One region of the Nitratireductor lacus genome, then DNA from elsewhere that is predicted to be linked to it. Evidence: riboswitches for the same ligand, from Rfam matches in the RefSeq annotation. Region 1 holds a riboswitch; the other holds the start of a gene.
What was found. Region 1 has a riboswitch for cobalamin ahead of AC07E3_RS19285 (DUF1636 family protein). Riboswitches for the same ligand answer to the same signal wherever they lie in the genome.

Region 1 (4,245 bases):
GGCGATTGGCAGTCGGTCTATCCCTACCTGCAGGACGGAACGCTCGATCCGGTGATGGCCCACAAGGCCGAAAGCGGCGAACAGACCGCCGACGAATACAAGGCCTATTACGAAATCGGCTACAAGACCGACGTAGAGCGGATCACCATCGTAGGCGACACCGTGACGTTCTTTGAGGACGGCAAGCCGCTCAAGGCCCGCTATGCCAGCGACGGCTATGAGATCCTGACTTACAAGAAGGGCAACCGCGGCGTGCGCTTCATCTTCGAAAAGACCGAAGGTGACGATGCCGCCCCGCAATACATCCAGTTCAGCGATCACAAGATCGCGCCGGCGGAGGCCGACCATTATCACCTCTACTGGGGCGATGATCGTGCCGCCCTGCTGGAGGAAGTGACCAACTGGCCGACTTACTACCCGTCCTCGCTGGGCGCGGAGGAGATAGTCGAAGAGATGATGGCGCACTGACCGCGACGCACCCTCCTCGCCTGCGCCCGGCCGACAGGCCGGGCGCGCTCCTTCCCTATGTTCTTCCCACCAAGAGGCCGCCATGCCTGACACAGCCAGACCCTCGAATCGCCTGCCCGTCACCGTGCTTTCCGGCTTTCTCGGCGCCGGCAAGACCACGCTTCTCAACCATGTGCTCAACAATCGCGAGGGACGCCGCGTCGCGGTCATCGTCAACGACATGAGCGAGGTGAACATCGATGCCTCGCTCGTGCGCGACGGCGGCGCCAACCTGTCGCGCACGGAAGAACAACTGGTCGAAATGACCAATGGCTGCATCTGCTGCACGCTGCGCGACGACCTGTTGAAGGAGGTGCGCAGCCTATCGCGGGATGGCCGCTTCGACTACCTGCTCATCGAGGCAACCGGCATCGCCGAGCCGCTGCCGGTTGCCGCGACCTTCGATTTTCGCGACGAGAACGGCGAAAGCCTGTCCGATGTCGCAAGGCTCGACACCATGGTCACGGTCGTCGATGCCGCGAACCTCCTGAAAGACTACGCGTCACAGGCCTTCCTGCGAGACCGCGGCGAGGCCGCTGGCGACGCGGACGATCGCGCACTGGTCGACCTGCTCGTCGAACAGATCGAATTCGCCGACGTGATCCTACTCAACAAGGTGTCGGCCACCCCCGCGCACGATCTCGACCTTGCACGGAAGATCGTCCGTTCGCTCAACCCCGATGCGGAGCTGATCGAGACGGACTTCGCCAAGGTACCGCTGGACAAGGTCCTGAATACCGGCCGTTTCGACTTCGAGAAGGCCGAACAGCACCCACTCTGGTTCAAGGAGCTGAACGGTTTCAAGGACCATGTTCCCGAGACCGAGGAATACGGCATCCGCTCCTTCGTCTATCGCGAGCGACGGCCCTTCGACCCGATGAAGCTCAAGGCATTCATAAACCGGTCGTGGCCGGGCGTCGTCCGCGCCAAGGGCTTCTTCTGGCTGGCGACGCGCCCGCATTATGTCGGCGAGATCAGCCAGGCCGGCGCGCTGATCCGGACAGGCAAACGCGGCTTGTGGTGGGCCTCCGTGCCGAAGCATCGATGGCCGGACCACCCCGAATGGCACATGGCCATGAAGCCTTATCTCGACCCAATCTGGGGCGACCGGCGGCAGGAGATCGTCTTCATCGGTTGCGACCCGATGGACGAAAGCCGTATCCGCGCCGAACTCGATGCCTGTCTCGTGGCCGAACGCGACTTCATGCCGGGCCGCTGGCGCGACCTGCCCGACCCGTTCCCCAGTTGGGAAAGACAGGTGGCGTGATGACTCGGTCACCTCGTCCTCGTCCTATAGCCGTCCAAGGTAACCCATCTGGCGAAGGCTCGGACCGAGACTGTCATTTCGATGGGAGGGTAAGCAATTCCGAAGCATTGCGATTGCACGACGACCGCGATACGCTTGCGGACGATGGTTCCCGGGCCGCAGCCGGCCTGGGTTAAAAGGGAACATGGTGCGGCCCGTCGGGCCAAGGCCATGGCTGCCCCCGCAACTGTAAGCGGCGAGCAATATCCGACATGCCACTGGCCGAAGAGCCGGGAAGGCAGGATGGCGCTGGGACCCGCAAGCCAGGAGACCTGCCGTCAGCGAGAATTGACCGGACGGGGTGCGCCGGGAGGAAGCTCGAAGGCGATCCTCGGTCGTCATGCGCGCCATCCTTCCGTACCTTGAGGAAAGGGTGGCGAATGGAGGACGTTGAACCAGGGCATGGCATTGTTGTCTGCACACGCTGTCGTGGCCAGCGGACAGTCGAAAGGCTGCCCGGTGAACGACTGATATCTTTGCTGCGCGCAGCACTCGATGGTGGCCTTGTCGGCGGGTTTCGTCTGGATGGAGCCGACTGCATGGCCGGATGCGGAAGGCCGCTGACGGTCGCCTTCTCCGCACATGGCAAAGCAACTTATCTCTTCGGTGACATCGAGCCGGATCGGGATGCTCTCCACTTACTCGCGTTCGCACGCCTCTACCGCTCACTCTCGGACGGTTGGTGCAACGAAAGCCAACGCCCGCCCGGGCTCAAGGGCAAGACGCTTTCGCGCATACCCGCTCTCGTTGATGCAGGCGGCACCCAATGAACCCGGTTTTGCTTGAGGCGTGTGATCTCGGGTTTCGTTCCGCGGCTGGGACGAGTCTTGTGGAAGGCGTCACTATGACAGTGGCGTCGGCTGATCGGCTGGCCATCATCGGGCCGAATGGAGCCGGCAAGACGACATTGCTCCGAATGCTCGCGGGATTGCTCCGGGCGAGCTCGGGCGAGATTAGGTTCGAAGGCAACTCCCTCGACCGGATTTCTCCTGTCGAACGTGCCCTGAATATCGCCGTCGTAGGTCAGTCGGATCAGGCAGACCCTCGCCTGGCGGTGATCGACTATGTAGAACTTGGCAGAGTTCCTCACACCGGCCTGCGCAAAAAAAGCGAGGAGCGCGACACAGTCATTCGTGCGCTCGAGCGAACGGGTCTGCTGAAGATGCGCGATCGCCCGATCGGCTCCCTGTCCGGTGGCGAGCGCCAGCGTGCCCAGCTTGCCCGCGCTATCGCGCAAGAGCCGAAGGTCCTGTTCCTGGACGAGCCTACCAATCATCTCGATCCGCGTGCGCGCAGCGAAATCCTTGAACTGGTGGCAAGCCTGGGCATCGCGGTGGTCGCGGTGCTTCACGACCTTCCGCTCGTCACACCTTTCGCGTCACGTGTCGCGATCATGAACAGGGGCCGGCTTGTAGCACTCGACACACCGGCGAAGACCCTGACGCCGGACCTTATTCGCGAGGTTTTCTGCGTCGAGGTGCTGCGCCTGCCGCACCCGGCCGATAACCGTGAGCTGACGATCTTCGACATTCCGATGCGGCTCTCTGTCAATCTCTGATCCACTGGAGGATTTTTACCTTGAAGCGCTTTTTCATCTGTCTTGCCGCAAGCGTTGCGGCTTCTGCCGCCTGGGCCTTCCCGGTCACCGTCGACAATTGCGGGACAGCGCTAACGTTCGAGGCACCACCGAAGCGCGCTGTCATCCACGACCTCAACATGACGGAAATGGCGTTCGCGCTCGGCCTCCAATCCTCCATCGTCGGCCTGACTGGCATCACCGGCTGGTACAAGGTCGGGCCGGAGTTCGTCGCGCAGCGAGGATCGATCCCTGAACTGGCGCCGAAATATCCGACTTTGGAGAACCTGATCTCGGTCGAGCCCGACTTCTTCTTCGCCGGTTGGTACTACGGCATGAAGCCGGGAGGCGACGTCACGCCCGATACGCTGGCGCCGCATGGCATCAAGACCCTGGTGCTGACGGAAAGTTGCGTCCATCTCGACAGCGACAGGCCGGCTGCTTCCATGAACCTGCTTTACACGGACGTGGAGAAGCTCGGCCGGGTCTTTGGCAAGGAAGACGAGGCGGAAAAGTTGATAGACGGCTGGAATCAGCAGCTCGCCGAGATCACCGCCAGGGTCGGCGACGGCACTGGAACGCGCGTGTTCCTCTACGATTCCGGTGAGGACAAGCCCTTCACTGCAGGAAAGTTTGCCATCCCGACTGCCATGATCTCAGCCGCCGGCGGCGAGAACATCATGGCCGACATGGAGACGAGTTGGGGCAATACGGATTGGGAGACGGTCGCGACCCGCAACCCCGAATTCCTGATCCTGCTCGACTATCAGGACGATGCCGGCTACGCCAAGCTGCTCGACTTCCTCAAGGCGCATCCGGCCATGAAGGAAACCGACGCCGTCAGGAACGAACGATT
Region 2 (4,245 bases), on a different contig from region 1:
CAGCGAAAGCGCTTCCGAAACCTGTTCAAGCCGCTGCATCAGCGCCCTTGGCGTCTCCGGAACACCGTCAACCGCATAACCCGCTTCGCCAAGGTCGTGCAGCATGGCAAGCACGCTCGACGGCACGTCGAGACCCACCGCATAGCCGGTGCGCCCTGGCGCGCTTGGATAATCCGGGATCAGGATGACGATGCGGCGCTCGACCTTTGGTGTGCGGGCAAGTTTCAGATGCGCGGCAATCCTTGCCGCCACCTGCCTTATGCGCGCAGGTTCGGGCCGGTTGCGCTGAACGCCGAAGGAAAGCCCTTCATCCAGCGCCGCCTCATCCTTGAAGGAAATCGTGCCGGCCATCAGACGGCCATCGAGTTCCGGCAGCACCACATGCATGGCGAGGTCGGCGGGTGCCAGACCGCGCTGGCCTTCCTGCCACGCTTCGCGCCGCGTGGTGGCGGTGACCACCTGAAAAACCGGCACGCCAAACCGGTCGAACAGTGTTTTTTCGCCGGGTTCCGCACCGCTGGAAAAGGCCGTTGCGGTGATGAGCGCCTGCGGCTTCAACGTCTCCACGGCGTCGCGCACGAAACCGGCGGCAACCGGGTCGCGCAGGCTGGAAACAAAGATCGGGACGGCGCAAAGACCCTGTTCCTCAAGCGCCTCCACCAGCGCATCGATGGGCGCGACATCGCTGGCAAGCAGCATGGAGCGATAAAAGAGGATCGGAACGATTGCCCTGCCGGGCAGCGTGGCGAAAAAATCGGCCTCCACAATGCCATGGCCCGGCGCATAGAAGCCGGCCTTGGCCACCGGTTCGGCCTCCGGCGCTTCGGTATCCCGCCCCGCAAGGCGCGCCATCTGCATGGTCAGCGCGCGCATATTGTCCGGCCCGCCTTCGCGGAAGCAGGCGAGCAGCGCCGCGCGCGCTTCCGGCGAAACGGTGGAACGCTCGGCAAGGCGCGGGTCGTCCTGATGGCATTCGCCGGGCAGCAATGCCAGCGCAATGCCCTTTTGCCGGGCCAGCGCGGAAAGCCGGTCGCAGCCATAGCGCCACCACTCATAGCCGCCCAGAACCCGCACCAGAATGGTGCGGGCATGCGCTGCCGTGTTGTCGATCCACAGATCGACCGACATGGGGTGTCTGAGATCGCGCAGCGCGGCAAGGCGCAGCGAGGGCAGGGCCTCGCGCCCGGCCTGCCATGCAGAGGCGATCCCCGCCAGATCGCTGTCGGTGAACGACAGCGCCACCATATCCGCCGGCGATTGTTGCAGATCGACAGGCTCGATCAGATCGTCGAGAGAAGCGGTGGTGGTGGCGAGGATGTGCATCGGATCACGCCGAGAGAAGGCTTTCGATGCGCGCGCGGTCGATGCCCTTGAGGCCGATCACGACGAGCCGCGTTTCCGCGGCTTCGCCGGCCTTCCATGGGCGGTCGTAATGATGCGAAACGCGCGGGCCAACTGCCTGCACCTGCAGGCGCATGGGCTTGCCCTTCACATGGGCGAACCCCTTGAGGCGCAGAACCTCGCCGGTTCCCACCGCCGCGTTGACGCGCGCTTCCAGATCTTCAGGCCGCAGGACCGATGGCAGATCGACAACGAATGTATCGAAATCATCGTGCTCGTGGTCATGCGCATCGTCGTGATGCGTCTTGCGGTTCTCGATATCGTCCTCGACCGCGAGGCCGAGGCCCAGCAGCAGCGCCGGGTCCACCTTGCCGTGCGCGCTCGGCACGATCTGCACATTGCGCGCCAGATGGTCTTCGATCCGCGCGCGGGCGCGCTCGTTGCCTTCCGCGTCCAGAAGGTCGCTCTTGGACAATACGATCAGATCAGCGCAGGCCACCTGATCGTCGAACACCTCTTCGACCGGATCGTCATGGTCGAGCGAATCGTCCGCGGCGCGCTGCGCGGCGAGCGCATCCATGTCGTTCGCCACCTGACCGTCGGCCAGCGCCGGCCCGTCCACCACGGCGATGACGCCATCAACGGTGACGCGATTCTTGATGGCCGGCCACTGAAATGCCTGCACCAGCGGCTTGGGCAGGGCCAGACCCGAGGTCTCGATCAGGATGTGATCCACCTTCGGTTCGCGCGCGAGGATCTGGTCGAGTGCCGGAACGAAATCGTCGGCCACGGTGCAGCAGATGCAGCCATTGGCCAGTTCCAGAACGTTTTCCTCCGGACAGGTGTCGAGCCCGCAACCTTTCAGCACCTCGCCATCGACGCCCGCATCGCCGAATTCATTGACGATGATGGCAAGCCGCTTGCCCTTGGTGTTTTCCAGCACATTGCGGATGAGCGTTGTCTTGCCGGCACCGAGAAAGCCGGTCACGACGGTGCAGGGCACACGATTGAAGCTCGTGGTCATGGGATATCCTTCAGACGGAGTGTGGTGAATGCGGGGATGCGGGCGAGGGAGACGCAAGCCCTTTCAGGCCGCGTTTGGGCAAGGTTGCCATGAATGGCAGAGAGAAGGCGCGCGGTGGCGCAATCGGCAATCACAATGCACACTCCTTGCCCGGGACACCCGCCAGGCGGACAGGATTTCACTTTCAGACGGCAGGTTTCCTGGCTCACGGGTCGCCGCGCTCTCCAGCCTTCCCAGGGCGTTGCCCCAGTGGCGTGTCAGGTGCGCTCTCCGCTTACAGTTGCGGGGACAGCTGCGGCATTGGGCAAGGCCCGCACCGCATTCCCTCTTAGCCTCCTCCCTTGAGGGAAGAGGACCGTCTGCCTCGCATTTATGGCTCGCCCGGCACGTCTGTCAATGCGTGAAGAAAGCGTTTGCCGGAAGAGGCTGTTCCTGTATGGTCGGGCCGCTGTCGGTTCCGCTGAAGCGGACCAGAGGGAACATGGTGCGGCGCAAAATGCGCCAAGGCCATGGCTGCCCCCGCAACTGTAAGCGGTGAGCGTTTTCCTGATCGCCACTGAGGCATGACGCCTTGGGAAGGCTGGAAAACGCTTCGACCCGCAAGCCAGGAAACCTGCCGACAGCATGAAAGAAACACCGTATCCCTCGGGTGGAGGGGAAAGGACCGGACATGACCACGCGTATCGCACGCATTTTTTCCGTATTCGCTTTTGCATCGCTCTTCGCAACCAGCGCCGAGGCCCATCACGCCATGGACGGGCAGACGCCCACGACCCTCTATGAGGGACTGGTCTCGGGTCTGGCGCATCCCGTGATCGGGCTCGATCATCTGGCCTTCATCGTCGCCGCCGGCCTGTTGGCTGCCGTTGCCGGCATGAGCCTTTTTGCGCCGCTTCTGTTCGTCGCCGGTTCGCTGATCGGCGTCGGTCTGCACCTGATGCTACTTGATCTGCCGGCGGCGGAAATCATCATCGCGGCAAGCGTTCTTGCCGGCGGCTGGCTTCTGGCGCGCGGCCGGGCGGTGGAGAACCAAATCCTCGTCTTCGCCCTGTTCCTGGTGGTCGGCTTGTTCCATGGCTATGCCTTCGGCGAAGCCATCGTCGGCAGCGAAGAGACGCCGCTCATCGCCTATCTCGCCGGCCTTGCCGCAATCCAGAGCGTCATCGCGCTTGGCGTCTATTTTCTGGTCCGTTCGCGCGGCTGGGCCGTCGAGGCCATGCAGCCCCGGCTTGCCGGTGCCGCCATCCTTGGCGTCGGCGTGACCTTCCTTGCCGGGCATCTTGTCGGCTGAGCCGGCAAAATAGCGATGCGATCCCTTCATTTCGTTCTGGGCGGCGCGCGCTCCGGCAAGAGCCGCCATGCCGAGACGCTGATCGAGGCCGCACCCGCGCCCTGGCACTACATCGCCACGGCGCAGGCCTTCGATGACGAGATGCGCGAACGCATCGCCATGCACCGCGCGCGGCGCAAGGAGGCGGGGGCGGGGGCGTGGCAGACGCACGACGCCCCGCTCGACCTGCCGGGCGTACTTGAGAAATTGCCGGCCCGCGAAACGGTTCTGGTCGATTGCCTGACCCTGTGGCTCAGCAATCTCATGCTGAACGACCATGAGCTGCAGCCTGCCGCCGAGAGACTGGTTGCAGCTTTTGCCGCAAGAGAAGGAACCACGGTTCTCGTTTCCAATGAGGTCGGCTTCGGCATCGTGCCCGAAACCCCGCTCGGACGCCGTTTCCGCGATGAGGCGGGGTTCCTGAACCAGAAAGTCGCCGCCACTGCCGACAGCGTCACGCTGGTGGTTGCCGGCCTTCCCATGAAAGTGAAGTGACATGCGAGAGATCGACGCAAACGAAGCCGAGCGCCACAAGGCAAAGATGGCCAAA

Region 2: another riboswitch for cobalamin. It lies ahead of AC07E3_RS09545 (HupE/UreJ family protein); the one in region 1 lies ahead of AC07E3_RS19285 (DUF1636 family protein).

What each region holds. Positions count from the first base shown of each region.
Region 1 is NZ_JBWKMB010000029.1:3,058-7,302, reverse strand. It holds gene aztD (zinc metallochaperone AztD) at 1-468, shown strand, start outside; gene zigA (zinc metallochaperone GTPase ZigA) at 551-1,774, shown strand; cobalamin riboswitch at 1,903-2,107, shown strand; gene AC07E3_RS19285 (DUF1636 family protein) at 2,194-2,583, shown strand; gene AC07E3_RS19280 (ABC transporter ATP-binding protein) at 2,580-3,371, shown strand; gene AC07E3_RS19275 (ABC transporter substrate-binding protein) at 3,392-4,245, shown strand, end outside.
Region 2 is NZ_JBWKMB010000009.1:89,870-94,114, reverse strand. It holds gene cobN (cobaltochelatase subunit CobN) at 1-1,323, opposite strand, end outside; gene cobW (cobalamin biosynthesis protein CobW) at 1,328-2,365, opposite strand; cobalamin riboswitch at 2,539-2,740, opposite strand; cobalamin riboswitch at 2,801-3,000, shown strand; gene AC07E3_RS09545 (HupE/UreJ family protein) at 3,036-3,656, shown strand; gene cobU (bifunctional adenosylcobinamide kinase/adenosylcobinamide-phosphate guanylyltransferase) at 3,672-4,190, shown strand; gene cobO (cob(I)yrinic acid a,c-diamide adenosyltransferase) at 4,192-4,245, shown strand, end outside.